Regions from separate parts of the Photobacterium nomapromontoriensis genome, predicted to be linked through region 2. Evidence: predicted binding sites of a transcription regulator. Region 2 holds the regulator's gene; the other holds the start of a gene.

Region 1 (16,461 bases), on a different contig from region 2:
GACAGAAATGCATGTTGATGGTTTCCGGTTTGATTTGGCCTCGGTATTAGCAAGGGACAGTGGCGGGCATCCCATGCAAGAGCCGCCACTGCTTTGGTCTATCGATTCGGATCCGATTTTGTGCGACACCAAAATTATCGCCGAAGCGTGGGATGCCGCTGGGCTGTATCAGGTTGGTTCATTTATTGGCGATCGCTGGAATGAATGGAACGGGAAGTTCCGCGATGATGTGAGAGCTTTCTGGCGTGGTGATAATGGTTGTGTCAGCCGGTTTGCTTCTCGGCTCCTTGGTTCGCCGGATATTTATTGTCATCATCATCACACCCCCCACCGGTCAGTGAACTTTATCTGCGCTCATGATGGTTTTACCCTGAATGATTTGGTGAGTTATCACGATAAACATAATTTGGCCAACGGTGAAGATAACCGTGATGGGGATAACCACAATCTCTCGTGTAATTATGGGGTCGAAGGACCGATGGAGAATGGGGATATTGAAACATTACGTCATCGTCAGTGCAAGAATATGCTGGCTACCCTGTTTTTGTCGCTCGGGACACCGATGATAAGCATGGGAGATGAAATTCGTCGTACGCAGCGGGGCAATAACAATGCTTACTGCCAAGACAATGAAACCAGCTGGCTGGATTGGTCTCGGGTAGAAAGCCACAGTGATCTACTGCGTTTTGTTACCCTGCTGAGCCAGATCCGCAGTGCAGAGCCGACCATTGACTGGAATATGCATATGTCACTTAATTCCGTGCTTGAGGATGTGAATATCCGTTGGCACGGCGTGAATCCCAATCAGCCTGACTGGTCAGATCATTCCCATTCATTGGCATTGACGGTATACCATCCGCTGACACAGGATGAATTGTATGTGGTCTGTAATGCCTACTGGGATCCGCTGGAGTTTACTATCCCGGACAGACAGTACAGCGACTGGCATCTTCTGATTAATACCGCAAACCCGAGCCCGAGTGATATTTATCCTACTGATGACGCACCTAAATATGCTGAGGATACGCTTTTGGTCATGGGGCGCAGTATGATTGTTATGGTGGCGAAATCGCTTAAATAAATCGAGTAAAAACAAGGATGAGAACAATATGTCAGGATCCAATTATGTTGAAAGCCAGGTTGAAGAGTATGTTGATAGACAGCCACTGCCATTTTGATTTCGAACCGTTTTGCCTCGATCCAGAGCATTATTTGCATCAAGCCCATCAGGCCGGGATCGGGCAGTTAGTCATTCCGGCAGTGGGTCAGCGTAACTGGCCAGCCTTGCAAGCACTCGCGGCGCAGTTTGATGGGATTCATTATGGCCTAGGCTTGCACCCTTTTTTCAGCGCCGAACATGATGACGCGGCGGTGGAGGCGCTGGCCGAGGCGCTGGAGAGTGAATCACAATTAAGAATGAAAAAACGTTCTCGCTGCGTTGCGGTGGGGGAATGTGGGCTAGACTTTGCCATTGCGGCCGCGGATAAAGCGCAACAGGTCGCATTATTGAAGGCACAGTTAATACTGGCAAATAAACATGGTTTGCCAGTGATCTTGCATTGCCGTAAAGCGTTTCCGGAGCTAGTCCAGATTTTGAGACAAAATCAACCGATTGCTGGTGGGGTACTCCATGCTTTTTGTGGCAGCCAGCCTCAGGCCAAACAGCTTCTTGATCTAGGTATCAAAATTGGCGTAGGAGGAACGATTACCTATCGCCGCGCCAATAAAACTCGCAATACAATAGCAGCACTGCCATTGACGGCATTATTACTGGAAACGGATGCCCCCGATATGCCTGTTGCTGGATATCAAGGACAACCTAACCGACCTGATAGGCTAGTGAATATTTTGCATGAACTTGCATCGATAAGAGTGGAAAGCGAACGAGAAATTGCGCGGGTAACAACCTTAACGACCGCTGAACTTTTCGGTATCTAATCGTGAATCAGCATCACAAAATAAACGTTTGCGCTAAACGGTTGCGTGGCCTTTAATTTTGTTTTGTGACCGCACTCACGTTTGTGGTTTAGCTTTCACTTTCTTTCCTTGCAAACTGTGAGCCCGGCATTATTTTATCCGGCGCAGCATGAGTATAATGCGCCGGACTCTTAATGAGCCGAATTGTCGAGACGCCAAACTTAACTAAAGGGATGCCATAAACTATGAGCGTGTTTATGAGCCTGGTTGGGATGGTCGTGCTGCTACTGATTGCAGTGCTTCTATCTGATAACCGTAAAGCTATTAATCTTCGTACTGTTGGTGGTGCATTTGCCATCCAATTCTTTATTGGTGCATTTGTTCTGTATGTACCAGTCGGTCGTGACGTGCTGTATGGCATGTCTCAAGGTGTTGCTGAAGTTATCAACTATGGTAATAACGGTATCAACTTCCTGTTCGGTGGCCTGACTTCAGATAAAATGTTTGAACTGTTTGGTGGCGGCGGTTTCGTCTTTGCCTTACGCGTACTGCCGGTTATCGTGTTCTTCTCTGCACTGATCAGCGTACTTTACTACCTTGGCATTATGCAGGTTGTTATCAATATTCTTGGTGGCGGTTTACGTAAAGTTCTGGGCACGTCTCATGCAGAATCTATGTCTGCAACAGCTAATATTTTCGTTGGTCAAACGGAAGCACCATTGGTGATTCGCCCGTTCGTACCAAAAATGACGCAGTCTGAGCTGTTTGCGGTAATGTGTGGCGGTCTAGCCTCTGTTGCCGGTGGTGTACTGGCGGGTTATGCCTCTATGGGTGTACCACTAGAGTACTTGATTGCCGCTTCTTTCATGGCGGCACCGGGTGGTCTGCTATTTGCTAAGATCATCAAGCCAGAAACAGAAACCCCGATTGAGCAGTTGGCAGATGAGACCACTGAAGGCGACGACAAGCCAGCAAACGTGATTGACGCAGCCGCAGCGGGTGCCTCTTCAGGTATGCAGCTTGCACTGAACGTTGGCGCTATGCTACTTGCTTTCATCGGTCTGATCGCGCTGATTAATGGCATCTTTGGTATGGTCGGTGGCTGGTTCGGTATGCCTGAGCTAACACTCGAGCTGATCTTGGGTTATGTATTCTCACCGCTTGCATTCCTGATTGGTGTGCCATGGTCAGAATCACTAACGGCTGGTTCTTTCATCGGTCAGAAACTGGTTGTAAACGAATTCGTTGCTTACCTGAACTTTGCCCCTTATCTGAAAGATGTTGCTGACGGCGGCATGCTTGTGGCCCAAACTGGCGCTGAAATGTCTGATAAGACTAAAGCAATCATCTCGTTCGCATTGTGTGGTTTCGCTAACCTGTCATCAGTCGCTATCCTACTGGGTGGTCTAGGTGGTCTGGCGCCAAGCCGTCGCCACGATATCGCTCGCTTCGGTATGAAAGCCGTTGCAGCTGGTACGTTATCTAACCTGATGTCAGCAACCATTGCCGGTCTGTTCGTGACCCTGTCAATGTAATCGCTGAGCCATTCAGAATAATAAACGCCGCAGCTACCCGCTGCGGCGTTTTTGTTTTTGCACGATTTGGCTTGATTCTTTTTCGCTTTGGGCTTTTCATTCCTCGACCCTCGACCCTCGACCCTCGACCCTCGACCCTCGACCCTCGACCCTCGACCCTCGACCCATTCAACACATACAGTAAACATGGCCTTTATCCGCCCAGTCGCATGCCATAAAATCGATTGCGCTCCGGTTTCTGTTGATTCCCTTTGCTACATTACTTTCGTTGCCGGGCAGACTACACTTTCTTTGGGCTGTAACAGACAGAGAGAATGACTATGTATGAGGTGATACTGGCGTTAATTACCGGGGCTTTTGTTGGCGTGTTGTTTTCCGCACTTAAGTTACCGATTCCAGCACCACCGGTGTTATCCGGGGTGATGGGGATTGTAGGTGTTTACCTTGGTGGTATTGCTTACCAATGGATTGTAGAACGTTTTTTTTCCTGACCATGCCCCTTGAGACGGCTGAGCGTCAGCCGACAGTGTTTTTCTTTGGGTAAACACATTGTCCACGGTAGGAAACGTATCTTTCATGGTGGGGATCAGGCTGGCTTGGTATGATGAGTTCACACCATCACAAACGGATTAACACTGTTTAGCCGTTCCCTTTCATGCTGGATTATTAGTATGAATGGTTAGACAGTAGCACGGCCGACAACCTTTGTTCGGGTTGCCCGGTACGGTGAAACGGATAGCAATCAGCCTCTCTTGTAGGGTTGAGTCTTCAGGGAATCAAGTCCGTAATGCCTATTCAGCGACTGACTGGCTGGGTATGACTGTTCGTGTAGGCGGGCTGTTTGGCGGTGGAGCAACCGAGTGCCGTCAGGCGTATAGAACAGTTTAATAAACTTGATAGAAAATAACAGGACTGGAGATAGTCATGAGCGATTTGAAAGCTGCTGCACTACGTGCGCTTAAATTAATGGATCTTACCACTCTGAACGATGACGACACTGATGCGAAAGTGATCGAGTTGTGTAAGAACGCAAAAACCGCTGTCGGTAACACAGCAGCAGTGTGTATCTACCCGCGTTTTATTCCTGTAGCGAAGAAGCAGCTACGTGAGCAGGGTACGCCTGATGTTCGCATTGCAACCGTGACAAACTTCCCGCACGGTAACGATGATATTGAGATTGCGGTTGCTGAAACAAAAGCGGCTGTGGCTTATGGTGCCGATGAAGTTGACGTTGTTTTCCCATACCGTGCACTAATGGCCGGCAATGAAGAAGTAGGCTTTGAGCTGGTTAAGCAGTGTAAAGCGGCGTGTGGCGATATTCTGCTAAAAGTGATCATCGAAACCGGTGAGCTAAAAACAGAAGCGCTGATCAAAAAAGCCTCTGAGCTATCTATCAAAGCCGGTGCAGACTTCATCAAAACATCAACCGGTAAAGTGCCAGTTAACGCAACCCCTGAATATGCTGAGATCATGCTGAATGTGATCAAAGACATGGGCGTAGCAGCAACCGTTGGTTTCAAACCAGCGGGTGGCGTGCGTACTGCAGAAGACGCACAGCAATATCTTGCAATGGCTGACCGCATCTTGGGTGCAGAGTGGGCCGACAACATGCACTACCGTTTCGGCGCATCAAGCTTGCTAGCTAACCTGCTTCACACTCTAGGTGAAGGCGACAAAGCGGCTGAAGGCGGCTACTAATCTTTTCCGGTAAGGTGGCATTTCGCCACCTTACTTTTAGGTCGACAGACCACCGTTATCCGTGATGTTTTACTATTTGGTTCTTGCCGGGTCCTGCTATCGCAGATCGTAGGCGGATGCCCTGCACCCGAGAATCATCAATTGCGCCGCGCGTCAGGTTATTTAACGCGGGTGACAGAGTAAAACGTTATTGAACCGAAATATCGACATTGGACGGGGAATACCATGTATTTACCACAAGAAATCATTCGTAAAAAACGTGACAACATCGAGCTGACTGCTGACGAGATCAATTTCTTCATTCAAGGTATCGCCAAAGATACCGTCTCTGAAGGTCAAATAGCGGCTTTTGCAATGGCTGTTTACTTCAATGATATGACCATGGCAGAGCGTGTTGCGCTGACATGTGCAATGCGTGACTCAGGGATGGTGATTGACTGGGACTACATGAATTTTGATGGTCCGATTGTCGACAAACATTCCACTGGCGGTGTGGGTGATGTGACATCACTGATGCTTGGTCCAATGGTGGCTGCTTGTGGTGGTTATGTGCCAATGATTTCTGGCCGTGGTCTGGGTCACACTGGCGGTACGTTGGATAAGCTGGAGTCTATCCCGGGTTACAACATTACCCCAACCAATGAAGTATTTGGTCAGGTGACTAAAGACGCCGGCGTAGCCATTATCGGCCAGACCGGCGATTTGGCACCGGCTGACAAGCGTGTTTACGCGACACGTGATGTGACAGCGACGGTAGATAATATCTCCCTGATCACCGCGTCTATTTTGTCGAAAAAACTGGCCGCAGGTCTTGGTTCGCTAGTGATGGACGTCAAAGTCGGTTCTGGCGCATTCATGCCAACCTATGAAGCATCGGAAGAGCTGGCAAAGTCGATTGTTGCCGTGGCGAATGGTGCGGGTACTAAAACGACCGCCTTGCTGACCGACATGAATCAGGTCTTAGCATCAACGGCAGGTAATGCCCTGGAAGTGCGTGAAGCGGTGCAATTCTTGACCGGTGAATACCGTAACCCGCGCTTATTTGAAGTAACAATGGCGTTGTGTGCAGAAATGCTGGTAAATAGTGGTTTAGCAGTAGATATTGAGCAAGCGCGCGAGAAATTGCAGGTGGTACTGGACAACGGTAAAGCCGCGGAATGTTTCGGTAAAATGGTTGCCGGTCTGGGTGGTCCAAGTGACTTCATGACAAATTACGACAACTACTTAGAGAAGGCTGAAATTGCCAAGCCTGTCTTTGCCGAAACTACCGGTTATGTTTACGCCATGGACACTCGTGGTCTGGGGATGGCCGTCGTTGGTATGGGTGGTGGTCGCCGAGTTGCGGCAGATACCATTGATTATGCGGTTGGCCTGAGTGACATGATCCGTTTGGGTGATGCGGTGACTGCGGAAACCCCGCTTGCCGTGATCCACGCGCGCACAGAAGCACAGTGGGAAGAAGCGGCGAAAGCAGTACGCGCTAACATCACTATTGCCGATGTTAAGCCTGAGCCAACGCCGGTTGTATACCGCCGTGTTCGCCCTGAAGATCTTTAATGGAGTTCAAGATGAAACGATCTATTATTCTGGTACTTGATTCATTTGGCATTGGTGCCACAGAAGATGCCGTTCAGTTTGGCGACGTAGGGGCTAATACCCTAGGTCACATTGCTAAGGCGTGTGCCCGTGGCGAAGCCGACAATGGCGTTCGCAGTGGTAAATTGCACCTGCCTAACCTGAACAAGCTAGGTTTGGGTAAAGCCGCTGAAGAATCATCAGGCGAATTCCCTGAAGGCTTGGATCCTGAGGTCGAGATCACGGGGGCTTACGCTCACGCAAAAGAGCTGTCTTCAGGTAAAGATACTCCATCTGGACACTGGGAAATTGCGGGTGTGCCAGTGCTATTTGATTGGGGATATTTCTCTGATCACAGCAACAGCTTTCCAAAAGAATTGACCGATCGCATTCTAAAACGTGCCAATTTACCGGGCTTCCTCGGCAACTGCCATGCATCAGGTACACAAGTTCTTGATGACCTAGGCGAAGAGCACATGAAAACAGGCATGCCTATTTTCTATACCTCGGCAGATTCCGTATTCCAGATTGCATGCCACGAAGAGACCTTCGGCTTGGATAATCTGATGACCCTGTGTCAGATCGCCCGTGAAGAACTGGAAGACTACAACATTGGCCGTGTGATTGCGCGTCCGTTCATTGGCCCGGGTAAAGGCCAGTTTGAGCGTACTGGTAACCGCCGTGATTTATCCCTTGAGCCACCTGCGGCAACCGTATTACAAAAGCTGGTTGACGAAAAAGGCGGTCAAGTGATCTCTATCGGTAAGATCTCTGATATTTACGCTGGCTGTGGTATTTCTAAGAAAGTGAAAGCGACCGGTATTCCGGCACTGTTTGAAGCTACCCTTGAGCAAATCAAAGCGGCAGGTGATAACACTATCGTGTTCACGAACTTTGTTGATTTCGATTCTGCTTACGGTCACCGCCGTGATGTTGCAGGCTATGCGGCAGCACTGGAGTATTTTGATAAGCGTCTGCCAGAGATCCTTGAACTGCTACAAGATGACGATGTATTGATCCTTACCGCTGATCACGGTTGCGATCCAACGTGGGAAGGCACGGATCATACCCGTGAGCATATCCCTGTTTTGGTGACCGGTCCGAAGATCAAAGCGGGTTCATTGGGTCGCCGTGAAACATTTGCTGATATTGGCCAGAGCTTGGCGGAGTACTTTGGTACTTCCGACATGGATTACGGGAAGTCATTCCTGTAAAGCCTGATAGCAAAAGCGACAGATAAATGGGCTGTTTCGATCTATATTTGTCCTAGATCGAAACAGCAATGAATAGACTTGTTTACATTGGTGTTGGCAAAATAAGATAAGCCCAACCCCAACCGATGAGATTAAGGAAATAACGATGGCGACTCCTCACATTAACGCAGAAATGGGTGACTTTGCAGACGTAGTATTGATGCCGGGTGATCCACTTCGCGCAAAATACATTGCAGAAACCTTCCTAGATGATGCAAAAGAAGTGTGCAACGTGCGCAGCATGTTTGGTTATACCGGTACTTACAAAGGTCGTAAGATCTCTGTAATGGGTCACGGTATGGGTATCCCTTCTTGCTCTATCTACGCGACTGAGTTGATCAAAGATTTCGGCGTGAAGAAAATTATCCGCGTAGGCAGCTGTGGTGCCGTACGTGATGATGTGAACCTGCGTGATGTTGTGATCGGCATGGGTGCATCAACGGATTCGAAAGTAAACCGTATCCGCTTTGGTAACCATGACTTTGCTGCACTGGCTGACTACGGCATGGTACAAAATGCTGTAGAAGCAGCGAAAGCAAAAGGTATCGATGTTAAAGTCGGTAATATCTTCTCTGCCGATCTATTCTACAACCCTGATTTCGACTTCTTCCAGACCATGAAGAAATACGGCATTGTCGGTGTTGAAATGGAAGCGGCTGGTATTTACGGCCTAGCGGCTGAGTACGGCGCGAAAGCACTGACTATCTGTACTGTTTCTGATCACATTCTACGTGGCGAAGCGACCAGCTCTGAAGAGCGTCAGCTGACGTTCAACGAGATGATGGAAATCGCACTGGAATCAGTACTTCTGGGTGATGCAGAGGAAGCGTAATCGCGACTGATTGCTATCATCTGATAGAAAAAGGGCTTGCCACACGGCAAGCCCTTTTTTCGCATCTAGATTCGAGGGACGAGTAGCGAAGAAAAGCAGGGACTAGGGAAAGCAGAAGCTAGGGGCTAGAAAGAGCGAAATAACACGTAATGATCTTTTTCGACCCTGCTTTTCCATTCTTGCTTCTCCTCGTTCCTGCCTTTCCTCTAACCTCGTACCTCGCTCCTGCTTTCCCTCGCCCCTCGAGATTCGCTATTCTTTGCTGTTTGCAGTTAATAGAAACGGGAAGTGCCAGATGTCTTTACGACGACCAAACGTGAAGGCAATCAAAAAGCCAATCATTAGGGCGGTTAAGATCAAGCCACGGATCATATTGGTAGTCTGAGCGAGTTCTGCTTGAGTCTCAGAGAGGATTTTATCGTGTTCGAGCGTCAGCCGTAAAAAGCCCACAATCTGGTTCTGATTCATGATCGGCTCAACCAGCTGCTGACGACCAAAGCTGCCAACCGACAGTGGTGTTGAGAGACCAGTCACGAGTGTCAGAGGCATGGCTCCGATATTTTTTGCCACGGTAGCCCCTTCGATATCATAAATCGTGGCATCGAGGATCAAGGGTTCGCTGACCAGTTGTTTCACCAGTGTCTGCAGCTTTTCCTGATCTTTTTCGATGATATCCATCGCAGCCGTTTCTGCTGCCTGGCGGGCCATTAAGCGGGATAATTGCTGAGTCTGGCCACTCAGTGCCTGATAGTTACGTTGGGTCAGCTCTGCGCTAAATTCCAGCATGGTGATCACAGCCGCTAAGCTACCGAACAAAACGAAAAGCTGCCATGCTTTTTGAAAACGAGTTTTTTTTATTTTCATCATCTCTGTGCTACATACGGTGCCAAAATTATCTTTAGACTTGCCCAAGTAATTTGCAATAGGGTAACGTGTGACAAGGCGTTTACTTTAACATGGATGATTTATAAGTGCTTAAAATAAGGAAACATACTTCTTTACTGCAGCGTTACCCGTCAGTGGTGAGTGCCAATAACCTCGATCGTAGCCGCTCGCAAACGCTGATTTACGGTGAATCCATCAGCCCACAGATGATTCTTCAGATAGAAGCGTTGCTGGGGGCGTCATTAGGATTAACGGCGGCCTGGAAAGTGGGCCGTTATGATTGCTTGCTGGCGACGACAGCTTATTCCGCACAGCTGGAGCAATGCGTGATCAGCCAACGGCTGGATATTGCGGATGTGCGTGATGTTCCTGATTTACAGGGACCCGGTCTGGTCGTGATGGATATGGATTCAACGGCGATTGAAATTGAATGTATCGATGAGATTGCGGTGCTTGCTGGCGTTGGGCCGCAAGTGGCAGAGGTCACCGAGCGGGCCATGCAAGGTGATCTGGATTTTGAGCAGAGCTTGCGTCAGCGTGTGGCAACGCTGGCGGGGGCTGATGCCTCCATCCTTGAAACCGTGCGAGCGACACTACCGTTGATGCCAGAGCTGCGAGAGCTGGTGGCAACCCTTCATCATTACGGCTGGAAAGCCGCCATTGCCTCCGGTGGGTTTACCTATTTTTCTGATCACCTTAAGCAAGAGTTAAGGTTGGCGCACGCTCAATCGAACAAACTTGAGATCATCGACGGTAAGCTCACTGGCAAGGTATTGGGCGAGATTGTTGATGCTAACGCGAAGGCCAGGATCTTACACGCACTGGCTGAGGAGCATGGCATTGCTTTGCATAACACCATTGCGGTTGGCGATGGGGCTAATGATTTGGTCATGATTAATGCTGCTGGCTTAGGGGTTGCGTATCATGCGAAACCCAAAGTGGAAAAAGCAGCACCAGTCGCGGTTCGTTACGCCGATCTCGGTGCTGTTATATGCTTGCTGTCTGTTTCGTTGCTGCCTCAGCAACTGGACTGGTAAGTCCCGAGCGTCGTTGAACGGTGGCGATTATTTAATTTCCAGTCTGATCAGCACCTCATCGGTGATATCGTGGAGCTCACCACAGCCGATGAGGGAGCTGAGTTCATTCTCCAGTGCGCGTGCCCGGTGAAGGGTTCGTCGGGCCAATTCCCCTAATTCCTGACCGATCAGTGCGGTCATCGGGCTGCGTACTGGCACCGCTGTTACCCGAATCGCCATAAATTCGCCGTTAGATTTTGCATGGTTGATAAAGTTTATTCGGGCATTTGTGCTGTCAAACTCATCGAGTAGCTTGGCTTCAATATGGGTAAGGTGGTTGTTACGGTGTTGGACCCATAGGTAGAGTTCATGAATAAAAGGGTGGCGGATCTCAACTGGGCGCATGGTTTCAGCCAGCATACGTTTAAGCCGGTTACGAAATAAGGGTTCCAGTGAATAGCCTTTACCTTCGGCTATCTGATTAAACAGTTTGACTAACGGCGGGTAGGGGAAATTACAGCCAAGCGCTTTGAGCTTGACCTTATAATCCACTTTCTCGGCAAAATAAGGTACACAGTTAAGTCGGCTGAGCAGCATTTGGTGCATGGCCATCAGCAGTTCCCCATGGGGGAGTTGCTCTTCTTCTAGAATCAACTTGTTGCCATTGCTTTGGATCAACTTACGTAAAAACAGCTCACTTTTGGCCGCCAGCTCGCCACTCCCGGTGGTTAGCTGGATCTGGCAACAATCCGGACTGATCCGGATCACCTTATAAGGCACATGACTCAGCGGAGCCTTCCTGTCTGCTTTTTGTAGCTGTGGGAAACTGATGCTGACCTCGTCATTGCGGCGCACGGGCAAGGGTGATTGCAGTGTCAGATTCAGTCCGCGGGATGAGAAGTCGATACTGTTTCCGGCTATCTGGTGATGTTCAGCCGTGTGGAATAGGATCGGCGTATTAAACAGAAAGCGGTCTTCGCTGCGCTGCGGTTTCGGATCAAAATAAATCGCTTTGGCCGTAGCAACAGGGTTACGCGGGTGGCGATACTCCTGCAGGGCACTGCTGGCAAGTTGGGGTTTGCTCGCCCGGCGATAATCGTGCTGAGCATGACGGTTGGTCAAATCTTGTAGTTGCCCGATATGTGTCAGCGAGGCCAGTTGATCAATCATTTCAGGGGCGATGTCTTTTAAACACTCAATGTCTTCTGGCTCGATAGGCTGCAGGGTCAGACGTAATACCCGCCAGCTGTCACGCTGGGCACCGATATGCCAAAACAGATGACGTTGAGCCCCATCCATTTCAGACTGCGCTGCCGAGTAGAAAAACGTTTTGTTATCATGTTCGTGGCTGAAGCTGTAGATCAGCGTGCTCGATTGTTTGAGGCCTGCCTTACCTAAGCTTGCGATACGGTCATGTGACAGCAGATGGTTGATCACCGGTTGATTTCTGTCATCGTGCCAGTCTTGCCAAAGATGGCGGTTATGCTCGGTTAGCAGGCTATATTTCAAGGTGGAACCGGCAAAGAACAGCGGCATACCAGAGCTGTGTTTGAGGAAGCAGTGTTCATAGCCTTTGGTGCGGACTTGGATCACTTTGTCTTCATGATTTTGGCGGGCACGGCTTTGTGACAAACTCTGATCAATGGCCGATTTGATGATGGTGTTATCACTGGTGATTTTAACCCGTAACCATTTGTAGCTGTTATTCTCTTGGTTTTCATCAATTCCTAAGATCCGGTAGTTCAGCCCCTGCATCAGCTGGTTATCATTGAGCGCCTCGGCCAGCTTAGGAAAATAAGCTGTTACCGTCATGCCGAGGTTATATCTGAATGCGGCAGGCACTTTGAATTTTGCGCCGGAATAGGATAAATCGGATGTGAATCCATGAACCTCTTGGCGAAAAGGAAGCACTAGATTGACCGGTGTTCCGATTTGCAGCCGGTTTTCGTTGCGGGTAAGGTAGTGACCAAAACGCAGCAGCGGGGTATCAAACTGGGTATCACGTTCAGCCTTTGTATGTACGGCTTGTGGGGGATGCTTCTTCTGTCGGTGCATGACCCGAAAATTATTATGCGTATTCATTAAGGCTTCATACAAGCCGACGCGAAACTTACCATCGAAGAGTTTGATGCGTTTATGGTAGGTATTGATCGCGACATCATCGAGCCAATGCTGCAGGCCGTTAAGTTGATACGGGCGGCATTCACCGTTGACTCTGCCTCGAAGATCGACGATTTGATGACAAGGTGCCATGATCCGACGGAGCTCCATCTTGATCTGTAGGCGGGTCGGCGCATCCTCGCCCTCGGTCATCATTTGAAAAACATAGTCGAAGTCATCACTGCCATAGGCAGGGATGAGCTTTTCAATCAATCCTTTGTGGTCATCGAGCAACATAGATATTATTTATGATTAAGTTATTCGTTAATTATCGGTATTTTGCCCTAAAAGTTGAGTGCGAGATCAACGAGTAGGGTATTTTTTTCTTAACACAGCAGCCATTTTTTGACTGCTGTGGCATTTAATAAGGTGAATCATGGCGAAAACCAAGCGCGCTTATGTCTGCAGTGATTGTGGAGCAGATTTTCCCCGCTGGCAGGGGCAGTGTAGCGCATGTGCCGCATGGAATACGATAACGGAGTTCACAGTACCGAAAATCCGTACTACAGCCAGCACTGGCGCAGTGACGAGCAGTTATGCGGGTACGGCGACCAAAATACAGAAATTGTCTGAAGTTGAGAGCAAAGATCTGCCGCGCTACAGCTCGGGGATTTCCGAGTTAGACCGTGTGTTTGGTGGGGGTATCGTACCGGGATCGGTCTTGTTGTTGTGTGGTGATCCCGGCGCCGGTAAATCAACACTGTTACTGCAAAGCATCGGGGCCGTTGCGGGGACAAAGTCCGCGTTATATGTGTCGGGTGAGGAATCCATTCATCAGATCTCGCAGCGTGCCCAGCGCTTAAGAACACCAAACATTGATAAAATTCATGTGGTAGCTGAAACGTCGGTAGAGCAGATCTTGCACCACATCAATGAGCATAAAATTGAATTTGTGATCATTGATTCGATCCAGACCATGACCGTTGCCCACAATGACTCCGCGGCGGGCAGTCCGAGTCAGGTGAAGGAGTCGGCGGCAGCGTTGACCCGCTTTGCGAAGACAGAAGGAGTGACCTTCATGATTGTCGGTCACATCAATAAAGATTCCAATGTCGCGGGGCCGATGCAGCTGATCCACATTGTCGATGGCTTGTTTGCACTGTCATCGACCGCCGATGAAAAGTTTCGGGTATTGCGTACGTCGAAAAACCGATTCGGCGCGGATTCAGAATCGTGTTTTTTTGCGATGACAGAATCGGGAATGAAGCAGGTAAAAAACCCGTCGGCATTGTTCCTCAGCCGGTCGGATAAAAACCATGCGGGATCGGCCTGTACCACATTGTGGGAAGGAACCCGGCCATTGCTGGTGGAAATTCAGGCGTTGTGTAATAACTCAGTGACGGAAAATCCGCGCCGTCTGACGGTGGGGTATGACTCGAACCGTCTGGCGATGTCGATTGCCGTTCTGGCCCGCCACGGTGGGGTGATGCTGTCGGACATGGATATTTTTGTTAACTGTGTCGGCGGGATCAAAATTGAGGAAACATCGGCGGATTTAGCTGTGTTGCTGTCAATTTTCTCCAGCTTCAAGAATGCGCCGATCCCACAGGATGTACTGGTGTTTGGGGAAATTGGTCTTAATGGCGATATCCGGCCGGCAGCCAACGGGGTTGAGCGGATCCGAGAGGCCGCCAAGCAAGGCTTCACCCGTGCGATTGTGCCAAAGGCCAATGCTAGCCGTCAGATCACGGGCATAGAGATCATTGCGGTCGAAGACTTACAAGAAGCACTGAGTGCTTTTGAGCGGGTCGCGATGTGATCGATTTCTGATCCGTTATTTTCTCATGAAAAAGGGCTGCGTTAAGCAGCCCTTTTTTTATCCGTATTTTTTTACGCGCGTTATATACACGCGTTAAACGAATATCACCAATTACTTGGTCATACGCTTGTACTTGATGCGGTGAGGCTCGGCAGCCTGCGCGCCCAATGTTTTCTTGATCCAGTCGGTGTATTCGGTGTAGTTACCTTCGAAGAAGTTAACCTGACCTTCATCACGGTAGTCAAGAATATGGGTCGCCACACGGTCAAGGAACCAACGGTCGTGCGAGATCACCATGGCGCAGCCAGGGAATTCCAGCAACGCTTCTTCCAGGGCTCGCAGGGTTTCGACGTCGAGGTCGTTGGTCGGTTCATCGAGTAGCAATACGTTGCCGCCCGCTTTTAGCAGTTTCGCGAGGTGAACACGGTTACGCTCACCACCGGATAGATCACCAATCAGTTTCTGTTGATCGCTACCACGGAAGTTAAAGCGCGATGCGTAAGCTCGGGCTGGTACTTCGTAGTTATTGATACGGATGATTTCCGCGCCTTCAGAAATTTCTTGGTAGACCGTATTTTTGTCATTCATGCTGTCACGGAACTGATCAACCGAGGCCAGTTTCACCGTATCACCCAGCTCGATGGTTCCGGCATCGGGTTGCTCTACGCCGCTAAGCATCTTGAATAGGGTTGATTTACCCGCACCGTTGGCACCAATAATGCCGACGATAGCGCCTTTAGGCATGCTGAAAGACAGGTTGTCGATCAGAACACGGTCGCCAAATGATTTGGTTAGGTTGTTCACTTCCAGCACTTTGTCACCTAAACGCTCACCCGGCGGGATGAACAGTTCGTTGGTTTCGTTACGACGCTGGTGATCGGTGGTGTTCAGCTCCTCAAAGCGAGCCATACGGGCCTTCGATTTCGCCTGACGGCCTTTAGGGTTTTGACGAACCCACTCAAGCTCTTTAGCGATGGTTTTCTGGCGTGCATTTTCTTGAGAAGATTCTTGCTGCAAACGCGCATCTTTCTGCTCAAGCCACGAGGTGTAGTTACCCTGCCATGGAATACCTTCACCACGGTCAAGCTCCAGGATCCAGCCTGCTGCATTATCCAGGAAGTAACGGTCGTGGGTGATCGCCACAACGGTACCACTGTAATCGACCAGGAAGTGCTCAAGCCACGCAACTGATTCTGCATCTAAGTGGTTAGTCGGTTCATCAAGCAGTAGCATATCTGGCTTATCGAGTAGCAAACGACAGATAGCTACACGGCGACGCTCACCACCTGACAAGTGTTTAATTGGCGCATCCCATTCAGGCAGGCGCAGGGCATCTGCCGCACGCTCTAGCTGCATATCCAGATTGTGGCCGTCTTTGGTCGCGATTAACGCTTCCAGATCGCCTTGTTCTTTGGCCAGCGCATCAAAATCTGCATCCGGCTCAGCGTAGGCCGCATAGACCGCATCAAGGCGTGTCAACGCGTCTTTGACATCCGCAACGGACTCTTCAACCACTTCACGCACGGTTTTTTCTTCATCCAGTACAGGTTCCTGTGGCAGGTAACCGACTTTCAGGCCTTTTTGTGGGCGAGCTTCACCTTCAATGTCGGTATCGATCCCCGCCATAATACGAAGCAGGGATGATTTACCGGATCCGTTAAGACCCAATACCCCGATTTTTGCACCAGGGAAGAAACTCAATGATATATCTTTTAGGATTTGACGCTTGGGTGGGACGATTTTGCCCACGCGCGACATGGTATAGACGTATTCAGCCATAGCCGTTTGCGATCTCTAAACTAAATGAAAGGGATGTATTTTACCTGTTCTG
Region 2 (16,461 bases):
TGGTGATCAGTAAGGCTGATGTCGATGACGGTATGGCTCGTCTGGAACGGGCTATCGCCAAGTTGTATGAAGAAGCCCATCATTAATTAGCTTATACAGCCAGTGTCGCGGGCTGCGCTCGCGGCGATGGCCTATGGAGGGAGAGCGATGCTGGTTATACGCCCAATTACCACCGCTGATCTACCGGCGCTGATGCAGTGTGCTCAAGAGTCAGGCTTCGGTTTTACATCACTTCCGGTTAACGAAGAGATCCTTGCCCGCAGGATCCTGCATTCCGAGGAGAGCTTTGCCAAGACAGTGACCGAGCCTGGTCTCGAAGGGTATTTGATGGTCGCGGAAGACAGTTCGACCGGTGAGATCGCCGGAACAACGGCGATTGAAGCCGCTATTGGCCTTGATGCGCCTTTTTATACTTACCATTTGAGCACGGTGGTGCATTCCTCCTGCCGCCTCAATGTCCATAATGTGGTAAAAGTGCTGACTTTTGGCAACGATTACACCGGAGCCAGTGAGCTTTGTACCCTATTCCTTAGACCAGAATGGCGGCAGGGGCTCAATGGCCGGCTGTTGTCCAAGTGCCGCTTTCTGATGATGGCCCAACATCCTGAACGTTTTGCGAAAACCGTGATTGCGGAGATGCGAGGGGTGTCTGATGAGGCAGGTAACTCGCCGTTTTGGGATTGGCTGAAGGCGCATTTCTTTTCGATTGATTTCACTCTGGCAGATTACTTGGCTGGGATTGGCAAAAAAGGCTTTATTGCTGATCTGATGCCCAAATTGCCAATTTATGTCAACTTACTCAGCCCGGAGGCGCAGGCTGTGATAGGAGAGGTACACGACAATACCCGCCCTGCGCTGCGCTTGCTGGAACATGAAGGATTCAGTTGCCGGGGATATGTCGATATTTTCGATGCCGGACCAACGGTTGAATGCGATGTTCGCAATATTGAATCAGTACGTCACTCTCAACTGTGCAAGGTCGTCATCGGTGAACCACTTCTCGGCACGCATTGTATAATTAGTAATACCTCATTTTGTCATTTTCGAGCGGTTGTCGGTAAGGTAGATATTATCAAGCAGAAGGCGGTGATTTCAGCCTCAATGGCCGCGCTCCTTCAGGTTCAGCATGGCGACGAGGTACGGTTGATCAGTCAATAAGGAGAGGAATAATGACGCAGTGGATTGCAGGACAATGGTTAGCGGGTAAAGGGGAAACGATGCAGTCGCTAGACCCGTTTACCGGCAATGTTGTGTGGCAGGCTCAGGCGGCCACCACCGAGCAGGTTGAACAGGCGGTGCTCAGTGCTCGTCAGGCATTAATTAGCTGGCGTCAGAGCCCGTTCAGTGAGCGTCAGGCCATCATTGAGCGTTTTGCCAAATTGGTGAAGGATAATTCTGAATCGTTAGCCAGAGTGATAGCTGAAGAGACGGGAAAGCCATTATGGGAAACCCGCACCGAAGCGATGGCAATGGTAGGTAAAATCGCGCTGTCATTGCGGGCTTATCATGAGCGTACGGGGGAAAGGCAGAAAGAGGTTGCGGGCACACAAGCCGTGCTGCGTCATCGACCATTGGGAGTGATGGCCGTGTTTGGACCGTATAACTTCCCGGGGCATTTACCCAATGGCCATATTGTTCCTGCGCTGCTCGCCGGGAATACCGTGGTATTTAAGCCGTCTGATTTGACGCCCAAAGTGGCAGAAGAGACCATGAAGCTGTGGCAATGCGTTGGCTTGCCTGACGGGGTGATCAATCTGGTGCAGGGAGGGAGGACGACAGGAGAGGCCCTTGCGGGGTCGGCAGGTATTGATGGCTTACTGTTTACCGGCAGTGCTAACACCGGCCATTTGTTGCACTATCAGTTTGCAGGACAGCCGGGCAAGATGCTCGCCCTCGAAATGGGCGGGAATAACCCGATGGTGATCTCGCGTCATTATGGCGAACTCGATGCGACTGTCTACACTATTATTCAGTCAGCCTTTATCAGTGCAGGGCAGCGCTGTACCTGTGCTCGCCGTTTATATCTGCCTTCTGGCGAGGCAGGAGATCGCGTACTGGAGCGGTTATTGGCACTGACACGGAACATTCGGGTTGGCGGCCCATTTGATGAGCCCGCCCCCTTTATGGGGCCACAAATCTCAGCTGAAGCAGCAGATCGCATCATTGCCGCGCAAGCGCATTTGATTATGTTAGGCGGAAATGCCTTATTGGCAGCAACGCGTGGCCATGGCGCGCTTGTTACCCCCGGGATCATCGACGTTAGCCCGATTGCCGACTTACCGGATGAGGAATATTTTGGCCCATTACTGCAAGTGGTGAGGTATGACGATTTGACGCAGGCCGTTGAGTTGGCGAATCAGACGCGTTATGGGTTATCGGCTGGCTTGGTGTCGACCGATGACAGTGAGTGGCAATACTTTATTGAGCAGATCCGGGCTGGGATTGTGAATCGTAACCGTCCGTTAACGGGGGCGAGTGGTGATGCTCCATTTGGGGGCCCTGGCGCATCCGGCAACCTACGACCGAGTGCATTCTATGCCGCGGACTACTGTGCGTATCCTATGGCCTCAATGGAGGGGGAGCAACCTGAACTACCGACTCAACTAGCACCGGGGATCGATCTCTAGTCCGGTTGTGAGTAATCTGCATTTGAATAGCGGGGATAAACAGATGGAAAGGGTAGCGCAATTATTTGAAGGTTTGTGGCAGGATTATGTCCAGCGCCTGTGTCCATCAGCAGCTCAGATCCATGACCTGCTGACAGAAGAGGAACCACTGTATAACGATCACATTGCCTTGCGGACATTTAATCTGCCAGCGGTTGGTTTGGATCGGCTGGCAGCCCCGTTCATTGCGATAGGCTATAAGCCTTGTGGAGAATACCACTTTGAAGACAAGAAGTTGTATGCCGAGCACTTTGAGCATCCTGATCCATTAGCCCCAAAAGTGTTTATCAGTGAACTGTTGGTCGGCCAGTTTAGCTCGCTGTTTCAGCAGACGGTACGAGACTTGATTGAGCAGGTGCCGGAGTCGGCCATGCGTGATCCGACCTTTCTTTATGGTGGGCGATTATGGAGTCTGGATTACGCAACCTATGAGCTGTTGTATGCTGAAAGCGAGTATGCAGGCTGGCTTGCTGCACATGGATTTGGTGCCAATCATTTTACTGTTAGTATTAATCATTTAGAGCAGTTTACAGAAGTGGCCGAGGTGAACCATCTGCTGCTCCACAATGGTTTTACTATCAATGAGTCTGGTGGCGCTGTAAAAGGTAGCCCCACAGTAATGCTGGAGCAATCGTCAACAATGGCCGATCATGTCAAGGTCGGGTTTAGTGATGGCGTTTACGTGGTCCCTGGGGGCTTTTATGAATTTGCCAAACGTTACCCAACAACAGTTGACGGTGAGCTTTATCGTGGGTTTGTTGAGGCTTCTGCCGATAAAATTTTTGAAAGTACCAATAAATAGCGAGCCGAAGTTGTGTGAAAACTGCCTAGCCGTTAAGGCCGTCCAGTAGTGGTATATCAAGGTTTTGCCCGAGTGTGCCGTGCCTGACCGTTTCTTGTTGTTCAAGGTAATGGCGGCTGCCGCTAAATCCTGTCATTTCGACCGTTGAGGGGAGTGGCGCGATGATCACAGAGCCGAAAGGGGCACGATGAGGGGAGAAGCGCTCGATATCCATATCGGTGATTTCCTGTTGTCAATGTCAGTGTATAGTCCATATGCACAATGTAGCATTGGGCATTGAGAATACAAGCGGAAAAACAGTGAGGAAGTCGAGAATTTGAAGGTGAAAGTATACTTTTGTCACATAAGCAAAAAGCCGCATATTTGAAATGTCCAATTTAAAGGGGGTCACTTCAATTGCGGCTTTTTGTTTTTCGTGGTGATGGTTAGCTTAGCGCGTACCGTACACGACGATTGTTTTACCGTGGGCAGAAATGAGATTCTGCTCTTCCAGCATTTTCAGGATGCGACCCACAGTTTCACGAGAACAACCCACGATCTGGCCGATCTCTTGTCGTGTGATTTTGATCTGCATACCATCTGGGTGCGTCATTGCATCAGGCTGTTTAGCCAAATTCAATAATGTCTGGGCGATACGGCCAGTCACATCGAGGAATGCAAGATCTCCAACTTTCTGGCTAGTCACCTGAAGGCGGTTGGCCATCTGAGCAGAAAGACGCATCAAGATATCTGGATTAACCTGAATTAGCTGACGGAATTTCTTAAATGAAATTTCAGCCACTTCGCAAGGTGTTTTCGCTCGAACCCAAGCAGTACGCTCTTGGTCTTCTTCGAAAAGACCTAGCTCACCGATGAAGTCACCTTGGTTGAGGTAAGACAGGATCATCTCCTTGCCTTCTTCATCCTTGATCAGGACAGCAACAGAACCTTTAACAATGTAGTAAAGCGTTTCCGCTTTTTCACCCGCATGAATTAACGTACTCTTTGACGGGTATTTATGAATGTGGCAATGGGAAAGAAACCACTCAAGAGTTGGATCTGTTTGAGGTTTACCTGGAACCATATTACTAACTTCCTCTGCTGCGTTTGTTGCCCAACAACGACGTCCCTATAAGATAAGTTTGAGGCTGGGCCTAACAATAATGTAGTTCGCCGTTTAGGATATTCAGTCAACCGCTGGGCTGCAAGCTCACGTGAATAATTACATCAGAGTTTATCTTTTTTCGGGACGTTTTTCTTGATATTGATCTATCTGAAATGGCCATTTTTTACTCATAAGTGTGCACATGATCACACAGTTGTTAGATAGTACGAAATTACCTCAAAAGTTGTAAGGAGAAAGCAATGCAATCACGCGTGAAATGGGTCGAAGGCATGACCTTCCTTGGGCAGTCAAATTCGGGACACAGTGTCGTTATGGATGGAAATGGCGGCCAAAAAGCGCCGAGTCCGATGGAATTGGTATTAATGGCGGCGGGCGGCTGCAGCTCGGTGGATGTGGTGGATGGTCTGAAATCTGCCGGGCAGAAAATTACCGCTTGTGAGGCACAGATCAGTTCGGTTCGCCGCGAGCAGGCGCCCCGTATTTTTACCTCAGCGAATTTGCATTTTGTGGTGACAGGCGTTGATTTGGATGCATCAGTCGTGGCAAAGACGGTGTCTGATTCATTGCAAAAGTACTGTTCGGTGTGCTTGATGCTGGGTGAAGGGGTTGAGATGACGCATTCGTATGAGGTGGTTGAGGCGTAATAGATCAGGGGCGAGGGACGAGTTTGGAGGAAGAGCGGAAGGGCGAGAGCGGAGCTATGGGGAAAAGCGAACCTATGGTCCTATGGGTAGATCAAGATTTAGGTACGGGTTTCGAGGGACGAGTTCCGAGGAAGAGCGGTTTAAAAGCGGAAGAGCAAAAGCGATCCTAAGGCCCTATGGGTAAGAGCGGAATAAAAGCTGGGGTAGAGTCTCAGAATTCGTTCTTTTTCCTTTACACTCTTTCGTCCCTCGCTCCTGCTTACAGGACCACAGGACCACAGGACCACAGGACCACAGGACCACAGGACCACAGGACCACAGGACCACAGGACCACAGGACCACATATCTTTTGCTTTTCCGCTCTTCCTTGTCCCTAGTCCCTGATTTTCCGCTTTTAACTGCTTTACCTAGTTCCTACTCTTCTTTTCCTCGCCCCTGCTTTACTTTTTGCTTATCCGATCTTCCCGGTATCGATCAGCTGTTGGATCAACGGGCGCATGATCAGCTCCATCGCAAAGCTCATTTTCCCCCCGGGGACTACTAGCGTGTTGTGACGTGACATAAATGCGCCTTGGATCATGGCGAGTAGGTAGGGGAAGTCGACATTTTTGATACCGCGAAAGCGGATCACCACAAAACTTTCGTCTAAGCTGGGGATGGCTTTGGCACTGAGCGGGTTAGAGGTATCAACCGTCGGTACGCGCTGGAAGTTGATATGAGTGCGGGAAAACTGCGGTGTAATATAATTTAAGTAGTCGTCCATCGAACGGACAATGGATTCCATTACCGCTTCGCGGGAATGTCCACGATCGCGGGTATCACGGACAATCTTCTGAATCCACTCAAGGTTCACGATCGGCACCATGCCGATCAGTAAATCAACATGCTGCGCCACATTGGTTTCACCGTCGACCACGCCACCATGAAGACCCTCATAAAATAAAACGTCGGTATTTTCCGGCAGCTGCTGGCTGGGGGTAAAAGTCCCCGGCATCTGGTTATAAGGCACAGCTTCATCGAAGGTGTGAAGATAACGGCGGAATTGACCGCTGCCATCAATGCCATATTGGCGGAAGAAGGTTTCCAGCAAGGGGAAGTCATTGGCCTGATTGCCAAAATAACTAATATGCCGGCCTTGTTCCTTCGCTTTGCGGATTTCAACATCCATCTCGGGTCGAGTAAAGCGGTGGAAGCTGTCACCTTCCAGCCAAGCTGCATTGATGCCCATCATATTGAACATCTTGCGAAAAGCTTCGGAGGTAGTGGATGTGCCAGCCCCCGAAGATCCTGTTACTGCAATAATTGGATGTTTTGCAGACATGACAAACCCTGTCGTTAAGATTAACGATGAGTTATTAACAAAATGTTGCGGTTAAATCAAGTGTAAGTCTTATCAATGATTAGAAATTGAGATCTTGCCGAAGCTTAATATCTACCGATTCATGTAATTCGGAATAGATGACTACAGCTTCTCCCTGAGTGAGCTGTTGCCGAACATGCTGGACTTTTTGTTCTAAGGTTTTTTCATGTTCACCGTAGTCGGTACCTTCTCGTAGGACAAAATGCTCGATCAGGTTATCGAGAGTTTCTGGTGCGATGTCTTGCCAAGGAATGATCATACTAAATGTTTACCGCTCTAGGGGAGGGATTAACCACTGATAACATTATTATCAGTGGTTGATGACGTTAATGGCAAGTAGTTGCTAGCGAGATAAGCGCCATTTACTTCTGGTTATTGTAAAAGGAGCAAACCAAGCCGGCACTGTCATTTCAAGCCAGAAGGTAGGTTTATGCCATGATCCGGTTAGAAAACCGACATGGCCACCGTTAGGGCTGAGATGATATTCGATATGATCAGGTAAAGGTTGTGAGGGGATCACGTCATGAGTCATGAAGGGATCATCTTTAGCATGAATCACCCGTAGTGGTATTGTGACCTGATGTAATCGCCGTAAACCACTACAGCGTTGATAATAATCATGGGCATCTTGATAGCCATGCAAAGGTGCGGTGATCAGATCGTCAAACTGGCGTAAGGTGCTAATGGACTCAATAGCGGATTGATCCAGCGGCAGGGCGTTGGGTAGAAAGCGAATTTTTTTGCTGATATTTCTCTTCATCGAACGGAGTAAATATTGCTTATAGACCCTTGAAAATCCTTGTTCGATTCGCTCTGAACAGGCATTGAGATCAAGCGGGGGCGAAATCACTTGGGCGGCACAGAGTTCACTGTCTTCGCCGTATTCGGCTAAGTAATTGACTAACATATTCCCCCCGAGAGAAACGCCGACGGCGAACAACGGAGAGTCAGGAAATTGTCGACGAACCCATTGAATGAAAAAACGTGCGTCACTGGTTTCCCCAGAGTGATAACTGCGGGCCTGGCGGTTCATTTCCCCGCTGCAGCCTCGAAAATGCATCATGACGCCAAGCCAGCCTTTTTGCTTCGCGGCATACAATAAACCGTTGGCATATGGGCTATGAAAACTCCCTTCCAAGCCATGAAACAGGATCATCACTGGTTGAGTGGCTTGATATGCAGTCGGTGAAGCTGTCCAGGCAATGTCGAGAAAGTCGTCGTCCGGTGTGTTGACCCGTTGAGTAATCGGCGTGAATAGAGGCTTACGGCGAAGCAATCGGGGCAACAGTGTTTGCAGGTGAGCATTACCTAGCCCACGGGCTGGTTCAAACGGGGGCATTGTGGGTCCTTATGCGCAACGTGTTTTAACCTACCAATAATAGTGGTTGGTTTTCTATTGCGTCTATGAGCTTTTGGGGGGAACGCCGGATTTGCCTGTAGATGTCACCCCACATTACCCGCAGTGGCTAAGGCAGTGTGGGGTGAATAGGCGTTTCTTGTTAGCAGTTAGTTCTGGGTAAATTCCGCTTCCATGGCCTCGATCTGCTCATGCAGATCCATCCAGTCCATTTCGACCTCTTCGAGTTCATTTTTTGCAGCCGCCTGACGCTTCAATTGCTCATTAAGCCGTGCTTTATTGTCTGCTTCATAGATGGTGACATCTGATAATTGGGTTTCGGCATCGGCTAATGTTGCACCTAGCTCTTCCATTTGCTTATCGAGTTTCTCAATCTGCTTGCGTAGCGGTGCAGTCAGTTTACGGAACTCAGCGTCGAGGCGTTTCTGCTCTTTGCGTGAGGCGGCGCTGTTCTCTTTAGTGGTCTCTGGTTTGCAGGCCTGTAATTCACGTCGTTCGTTACGCTGCTGTTCAGTCAGCCATTTGTGGTAGTCATTCAGATCACCATCAAACGGTTCAACCTTGTGGTCATGGACCAGATACAGATCATCGGTGGTGGCACGTAATAGGTAACGGTCGTGGCTGACGATCACCATCGCTCCTTCATAAGATTGCAAGGCGAAAGTCAGTGCCTGACGCATATCCAGATCGAGGTGGTTGGTTGGTTCATCGAGTAGTAAGAGGTTCGGACGTTGCCAGACGATCAGCGCCAATACCAGACGGGCTTTTTCGCCACCCGAGAACGGACCGACTTTTTCCAGTGCTTTGTCACCAAGGAAGCCGAAGCTGCCAAGGTAATCACGTAACTGCTGTTCGGTAGAGGTCGGGGCGATACGGGTCATGTGCTGCACTGGCGTGTCATCTAGGTACAGTGTTTCGAGCTGGTGCTGGGCAAAGTAACCAATTTTCACCCCTTGCGAGTAGCTGAGTTCCCCTGCTTTGGCTGGTAATTCGTTGGCCAGCATTTTGATTAGGGTTGATTTACCCGCACCGTTACGCCCCAGTAGACCGATCCGGCTACCCGGCACTAGATTCAGACGGATTTTTTCGAGAATAATATTGTCATCATAACCTGCGGCAACATGATCCATCATCAATATTGGGTTCGGTAGTGCGGAAGGCTCGCGGAACTCAAAGCTGAATGGATTATCAAATTGTGCGGGCAGTACTTGCTCCATGCGTTCCAGTGCTTTGATTCGGCTCTGAGCCTGACGGGCTTTGCTCGCCTTGTAACGGAATCGATCGATATATGACTGCATGTGCGTCATTTGCTTTTGTTGCTTTTGGTACATAGCCTGCTGCAGCACCAGTTTCTCGGCACGTTGGTTCTCGAAGGATGAGTAGTTGCCGGTGTAGCTGTTCATTGTCTGGTTTTCGATATGGACAATACGGTTGACAACAGGATCGAGGAAATCACGGTCATGGGAGATCAATACCAGGGTACCGCGGTAGTTCTGAAGCCATTTTTCCAACCACATCACAGCATCCAGATCGAGGTGGTTCGTCGGCTCATCGAGCAGTAGTAGATCTGAACGGCACAGCAGTGCCTGGGCGAGGTTCAGACGCATTCGCCAGCCACCGGAAAACTGAGTCAGATTCCATTGCATCTGCTCCTGTGAAAACCCCAGACCATCAAGTAGCTCTGCGGTACGGGCGCGGATACTGTAGCCGCCAATGGCTTCCAGCTTGCCGTGCAGCTCTGCCACTTTGGTGCCATTATCGGCTTGTTCGGCGGCCGCCAGCTCGGCTTCCAGTTGGCGGTATTCGCGGTCACCGTCAATGACATATTCCATGGCTTCGCGCTCAAGCGCAGGTGTCTCTTGAGCAACCCAGGCCAATTCCCAGTTGGCCGGAAATTGGTGACTGCCCGCATCAACACTCAGTTCATTCTTAAGCAGGGCAAATAAGGTGGACTTACCACACCCATTTTTACCCACAAGGCCCACTTTATCGCCTGGGTGGATGGTGGCTGTAGCCTGATCGAGCAGGACTTTTCCGCCGCGTAAAAGTTGGATATCCGAAAATGTGATCATTAACTGTGCCGGGGAGGCCCCGCTCCGCAAAATACAAAATGCCAGAATATGTGCGGAGTCTACCCCAAAGCGGCAGGGACTGCTAATGCAGGAGTGGTCTGTTGCCCTTGTCACGACGGGGGGATTAATTGAACCTATTTTGCTGCAATTATGTATTATATGTATATAACTTGTAACGTTACGCTGATGGCGTATTTTCAGCTTGTACCAAGGATTGCTATGACCGTTAATGGAGCGCCACGGGTGCTGGTGATTTATGCCCACCCGGATCCCCATCTCTCGGTGGCTAACCGTGACATACTTGAGGCGATTGAGGGCCTCAAGCATGTCACGGTGCATGATCTCTATGCCACCTATCCTGATTTCTTTATTGATGCCGCGGCTGAGCGAGCGTTAGTCGATGGGCATGATGTAATTGTTTTTCAGCATCCCCTGTATATGTATTCTTGTCCGGCCTTGCTCAAGGAGTGGATGGATGTGGTCTTAAGTAAAGGTTTTGCTCATGGTGAGGGCAATCAGACGCGGGGGAAGTATTGGCGTTCGGTGATCACCACTGGCGGCGCTGCGGAAGCGTATACCCCGGACGGTTATAACCGCTGTTCGATAGAGGAAATCTTACGCCCTTTTGAGCTTTGTGCCGCGCTGTGTCGCATGACATGGTTGCCGCCGCTCATACTACACTGGGCCCGGCGAGTGCCGCTGGCTGAGCGATTAGCACATGCCCGGCAGTATCGGCAGTGGTTGGCTAAGCCATTAGCGGGTATTGAGGAGGCGGCAGATGGTTAGTGATGTCTTGTCGGTCAGCGTGGTGTTTTTGGCGGCTGCCGTAGTGGCGGTGCCTATTGCTCAGCGGCTAGGGTTAGGTTCGGTATTGGGGTATTTGCTTGCAGGTATCACCATTGGTCCATGGGGATTGCGGCTGATCTCCGATGTTGATGCGATCCTCCATTTTTCGGAATTTGGGGTAGTGTTATTACTCTTTCTGATTGGACTGGAGCTGAATCCTAAAAAATTGTGGCAGATGCGAGGGCCGATTCTCGGATTAGGCGGAGGGCAAGTCGTCGTTACCAGTTTGGTGATCGCTGCGATAGTGCTGGCGTGTCAGTCATGGTTTCCGATGATCAGTTGGCGAGATGCCTTAGTGGTTGGGATGGGATTGGCGTTGTCGTCTACTGCGATTGCTCTACGAGTGATTGAAGAGCAGGGGTTAGATGGCAGTGAGACCGGTCAGGCTGGTTTTGCGGTATTGCTGTTTCAGGATATTGCCGTGATCCCGATGCTGGCGATCCTACCAGTGCTCGCTGGGGGCGGAGGTGGCAGTTGGATTGATTTAAGTTGGATGCTGGGGGGGATTGCCGCTTTACTAGTGGGCGGGCATTTTTTACTGCGGCCATTGTTCCGCTGGGTGGTGCTGAGTGGAGTGCGTGAACTATTTAACGTGGCGGCGCTGTTGCTGGTGATCGGGATTGCGCTTGGTATGCAATCGTTAGGGTTATCCATGGCACTCGGTACTTTTTTGGCGGGAGTGTTATTGGCTGAAAGCGAATATCGCCATGAATTGGAAATTGCTATCGAGCCGTTTAAAGGGTTATTGCTTGGCTTGTTTTTTATCTCGGTTGGGATGGCAGTTAATCTTGGGTTATTGCTGGCGTACCCGCTGCAAATTATTTTGGCTGTGGTTGCGCTGATCAGTATCAAGGGACTGTTGCTTTATGGCTTGGCGAGAGCGTTTGGGATCCGGGCAAAATCACGCAGTCAGATGGCCGCCATTTTGAGTCAGGGCGGAGAATTTGCCTTTGTTCTATTTACTGCCGCCTTGGGGGAAGGGTTATTGGGACGCGATCTGTCCGCCTTCTTATTGGTGGTGGTGAGCCTATCGATGATGACAACGCCATTGTTGTTGCTGTTGCAGGAAAAATGGTTCGCTCGTAGTTTTAAAGCCGAAACCGAACAGACTCTAGAAAGTGATGTGGTCGATCGGCAACCGCGAGTGATTATTACCGGCTTTGGTCGTTTTGGTCAGATAGTGGGACGACTGCTGTTTGCGAATAAAATTCGGGTCACGGTATTGGAACGCGACCCGAGTCAAATTCAATTTTTGCGTAAGTTTGGCTACAAAGTGTATTACGGCGACGCCACCCAACTGGATTTACTCCGAGCCGCAGGGGCAGACAAGGCAGAGGCTATCATTATCTGCACCGATGATCCTGATGAGGTAATGGAAGTGGTGATCTTGTGCCAGCAGTATTTTCCTCAGTTAAACGTGCTGGCCCGAGCAAGAAGCCGGGTGGAAGCGCATCAGTTACTGAGTCACGGGGTTGAGAATTTCTCACGAGAAACGTTCGCCGGTGCCCTTGATTTAGGACGACAAGCCCTTATCTCATTAGGTATGCATCCTTATCAGGCGAGGCGTGCTGAGGCGCATTTTCGTAAGTTAGATACCACCGCATTACGAGATTTATTACCACAACATTCAGAGGATGTGCATTTGGCCACGCGTTCTCGAGAAGCGCGTAAGGAGCTAGAAGATATCTTCGATCGTGAAATGCGTGGCGAGCGGGATCGTCATAATGGCTGGGATGAGCGTTGATCACCGCTGGCGTGATGCAAGAGCAAGGAGCAAATTGGATGGTAAAAAAACGTTTTATTGCTGGTGCAACGTGTCCGTCTTGCCATTGTCAGGATCGGTTACGCTGGCGGCAGAAACATGACGTGGAGCAGGTTGAGTGTGTTGAATGTGGCTATCGCGATGTGCGTGTTCCGCAGTCGGTTGAACAAAGCCAACAACTTTCTTTGCAAACCAAACAACACGTTATTGGGATCTTTAAGCCAGACGACAAGGGGTGAGATGAAGTCCCGAAAGAGAATATTGGCATCAAGGTACCATTATCCGGTATCATGCGGACGAATACCTTTGATACCCAGTTCAATATTGGAGTAAACATGAAAGTCGCTAAAGACATCGTAGTAAGCTTAGCTTACCAAGTGAAGACCGAAGATGGTGTTGTGGTTGATCAGGCTACAACTGATGTACCACTTGATTACCTACATGGTCATAATAACCTGATTGTAGGTCTAGAAACTGCGCTTGAAGGCCGTGAAGCTGGCGACAAGTTTGAAGTGACCGTTGCTCCTGCAGACGCATATGGCGAGTACGAAGACGAAATGGTTCAGCGTGTTCCTGCTAACGTTTTCCAGGGTGTAGACGAGATCACTGTGGGTATGCGCTTCCTTGCTGATACTGATCAGGGTCCAATCCCTGTAGAAGTGACAGAAGTAGACGGCGATTTTGTTGTGGTTGATGCTAACCATATGCTAGCTGGCCAAACGTTGACATTCTCTGCGGAAGTCGTTGCTCTACGTGAAGCGACAGAAGAAGAAATCGAGCATGGTCACCTACATCAGGAAGGCGGCTGCTGTGGCGGCGGCGGTTGTGGCGATCACGACCACGGTGATGAAGATGGCTGCTGTGGCGGCGAAGAAAAAGGCGGCTGTGGCTGCTCACACTAATGTCATCTGCGTGTGACATGAATAAAAAAAGGAAGCCTCGGCTTCCTTTTTTATTTTTTTAGGCGTTATCATACCGAACCTCGAACCTCGAACCTCGAACCTCGAACCTCGAACCTCGAACCTCGAACCTCGAACCTCGAACCTCGAACCTCTGATCAATAATGCGGCGGCGGTGTCTCTTCGGACTCGCTGGCCATATTGCTTGGTTCCATGCCTTTGACTTTGCCCACCATAAATTTCATCTGCGTATGAATTTTGTCAATCATGAACTGTTGGGCTGTTAGGGCTTGATTGAGATCGTCGATCGTTTGTTCTTGAAATGCCTGTTTCATCTCTAGCTCGTCAATGCGGGCTTGTAGTTGTTCGAATTCTGTCATTGCGTTATTCCGTCGTCCACTGTTGGGCGATACCTGCTGATGTTCCTGAGATCACCTGACCGTCAGGAGTAATGGCGACATCATACACCACCGCAGCAGGGGGTCGAGTCTCTTGTTGTGGCGCTGCTTCCCAACGACCAAGGTTATCCCCGGTTGCGGTATCCCATAGCTCTATACGTCGAGCGGGTGTCCCCGTCGCAAGCTGCCGTCCATCATTCGAAAAACGCGCACTGGACAAATTTTGTTGGCGAAGCCTGACTGTTAATTGGGCTTGCTTCTCACCTGTGTTTAAATTCCAGATGTAAATATCGTTCCCACCATCGGCTGTCATTGCCAACAAACCATCGCGTTGTAGTGCGACTCGACTGATCCGCTTGGTGTGCTTAAATTGATAGAGGATCTGGCCATTGCGGGTATCCCACAGGTAGGCGATATGATCATTGCCGCCGGAAAGGGCATAGTGACCATTGGCGGATAGGGCGACGGAATTGACTTTTTCTCGGTGAGCGAGGAACTCTAGCCGCCTTCCGCTGCCCAAGTCGACGTACAATGCTTTGCCATTAGAAAGACCAAGGATCACCTGCTGGCCATTATTCGATACCGCAGCATCGCGAATGATCCCATCAGATATAGACCACAGCCCTTTGGATTGCCCCCATGCAAGATCCCAGACGGCAAAGTTCTGTGCGGTTGTGGTGATCGCATATTGACTGTTGTCTGAAAAGTGGCTGAAGAGTACTGTATTGTGATGTGGGTCTTGAGAACCAAAATCAGCTAACTTTTTGTTTTGCTGTAAATCCCACAGCACGATACCTTGTACGGCTGAGTGATAAAGAGCAAAGCGACCCTCTCGGCTAAGGCTGAAGCTGGTGGTTCCTTCGGGTGCGAGCTCCCAGCGCTGTTGCTCCGAGCCGGAAAAAAAACAGCCGGTGAGGAGGAAAAGTGCCAAAATGAAGCTGAACACGGATCTTTTTAAAGGCATAAAGTCTGGTTCCGCCTGGTTATGCTAAGTAACCATTATGCTATAACCTTATTAATTCACTGACTTGCAGTTAATCAATAAGGTGACTATAAGGGTAGTATCCCTAGTATATTTATCTAAAGTGCTTTTCATACTAGTGAAGGAAAGCCGATTACAAAATTGAGGCATTCCCTCAGTAAAAATGATGGAGAAATACATGAAACCTGTTCTAAAGATGTCTATTTTAGCTGCCACTATTCTACTTGCAGTTGGCTGCCAGGATGAAAAAAAGGCAGACACAAAGCCAGTAGAACCTGCAAAAGTAGAGCAGGTCGCCGCTGAAGCTGCACCAGCAACATTTGCAACAGAAGATGATAAAGCCGCTTATGCAATTGGTGCATCTTTGGCGCAGTACTTGAGCGCAAATCTGGATCAACAAAAAGAATTGGGTTTGGATCTTAGCCGTCAGCAAGTTCTGGCTGGTGTAAGTGATGTGTTTGCAGGCGACAGCCGACTAACACCAGAAGAAACTCAACAGACATTACAGGCGCTGGATCAGCGTGTGTCAAAAATTGTTCAAGAAAAAGCTAAAGCCGAAGCAGAGAAAAACATTAAAGCGGGCGATGAGTTCCGTGCAGAGTTTGCCAAAAAAGCCGGTGTGGTAGAGACTAAATCTGGTCTGCTTTACCATATCGATAAAGAAGGCAATGGTGCGAAACCATCTGCAACGGATACTGTTCAGGTTCACTATAAAGGCACGCTAACAGATGGTACAGAGTTTGATAGCTCTTATAAGCGTAATCAACCAGCAACATTCCCACTAAATCAAGTGATCCCTGGTTGGACGGAAGGGGTGCAGTTGATGCCTGTTGGTTCGACGTTTACTTTTGTGATTCCACCACAACTGGCTTACGGTTCAGAAGCTAATCCAAGCATCCCTGCCAACTCAACGCTCGTGTTTGAAGTTGAGCTGCTAGATATTGTGAATGCAGATCAGCCTGCGGCAGCGGCGCAGTAATCTATCTGATAAGACAGGGTGGTCGTGACAGAGCGACATTTTGTGATTGAATTAAAAACCCAGCATTGGCTGGGTTTTTTTTCATTCTAGTCACGTACACCATTAGAAATGTTCTGGCTCCTGTCATAAATCTGATAAACTTGCTAGCAAGTTTTTAATTTTTATCGCTCGCCGTACACGGTTTTGTATTGGCGGGGTGTCGCCCATTGTACTTATCTGCTTGTCAGTATAATGATCAGAAGTTAAATACAATGGGCATTAGCAAGGAAGAAATCCTAGTGGTATCGACAGATAATTTTGGCTCAGATGTCATGGTCGAAAATGACTTGATTGAGCCTCGCATTTTTAGTGAGCATGATTATATTATCTTGCGTTCATATGAAGCGGTGGTTGATGGCCTTGCCGCTCTTATTGGTCCGTTTTGTGAAATTGTTCTGCACTCGCTTGATGATCTAAACACCTCTGCAATTAAGATCGCAAATGGTGAGAATACAGGGCGTAAAGTAGGATCACCGATCACCGATCTCGCGCTACGGATGCTGCGTGATATTGAAGGCTCGGAACGTAATTTCTCTCGGGCGTATTTTA

Evidence for each region. Region 2 encodes CRP, which controls carbon source genes, mostly activating them, when cyclic AMP is high. Its sites were predicted from a motif close to TGTGANNNNNNTCACA; they were not measured.
Region 1: the regulator CRP is predicted to act here: its motif matches at 2,003-2,018, upstream of L4D12_RS22340 (NupC/NupG family nucleoside CNT transporter).

Annotation. Positions count from the first base shown of each region.
Region 1 is NZ_JAKJSL010000056.1:13,597-30,057, reverse strand. Features, by position in the region: gene glgX (glycogen debranching protein GlgX) at 1-1,081, shown strand, start outside; gene L4D12_RS22345 (TatD family hydrolase) at 1,126-1,938, shown strand; gene L4D12_RS22340 (NupC/NupG family nucleoside CNT transporter) at 2,163-3,452, shown strand; gene L4D12_RS22335 (XapX domain-containing protein) at 3,773-3,943, shown strand; gene L4D12_RS22330 (hypothetical protein) at 4,179-4,340, shown strand; gene deoC (deoxyribose-phosphate aldolase) at 4,377-5,150, shown strand; gene deoA (thymidine phosphorylase) at 5,376-6,707, shown strand; gene L4D12_RS22315 (phosphopentomutase) at 6,719-7,939, shown strand; gene deoD (purine-nucleoside phosphorylase) at 8,085-8,810, shown strand; gene L4D12_RS22305 (YtjB family periplasmic protein) at 9,063-9,677, opposite strand; gene serB (phosphoserine phosphatase) at 9,782-10,732, shown strand; gene L4D12_RS22295 (PilZ domain-containing protein) at 10,760-13,108, opposite strand; gene radA (DNA repair protein RadA) at 13,248-14,630, shown strand; gene ettA (energy-dependent translational throttle protein EttA) at 14,742-16,409, opposite strand.
Region 2 is NZ_JAKJSL010000021.1:155,010-171,470, forward strand. Features, by position in the region: gene L4D12_RS07725 (aspartate aminotransferase family protein) at 1-86, shown strand, start outside; gene astA (arginine N-succinyltransferase) at 148-1,158, shown strand; gene astD (succinylglutamate-semialdehyde dehydrogenase) at 1,170-2,627, shown strand; gene L4D12_RS07740 (DUF1338 domain-containing protein) at 2,671-3,468, shown strand; gene L4D12_RS07745 (hypothetical protein) at 3,494-3,682, opposite strand; gene crp (cAMP-activated global transcriptional regulator CRP) at 3,899-4,531, opposite strand; gene L4D12_RS07755 (OsmC family protein) at 4,813-5,217, shown strand; gene L4D12_RS07760 (phosphoribulokinase) at 5,670-6,539, opposite strand; gene L4D12_RS07765 (YheU family protein) at 6,619-6,837, opposite strand; gene L4D12_RS07770 (hydrolase) at 6,922-7,917, opposite strand; gene L4D12_RS07775 (ABC transporter ATP-binding protein) at 8,085-10,007, opposite strand; gene kefG (glutathione-regulated potassium-efflux system ancillary protein KefG) at 10,227-10,793, shown strand; gene kefB (glutathione-regulated potassium-efflux system protein KefB) at 10,786-12,597, shown strand; gene L4D12_RS07790 (YheV family putative zinc ribbon protein) at 12,636-12,854, shown strand; gene slyD (peptidylprolyl isomerase) at 12,951-13,517, shown strand; gene L4D12_RS07800 (SlyX family protein) at 13,673-13,894, opposite strand; gene L4D12_RS07805 (WD40 repeat domain-containing protein) at 13,899-14,876, opposite strand; gene fkpA (FKBP-type peptidyl-prolyl cis-trans isomerase) at 15,073-15,873, shown strand; gene L4D12_RS07815 (helix-turn-helix transcriptional regulator) at 16,152-16,461, shown strand, end outside.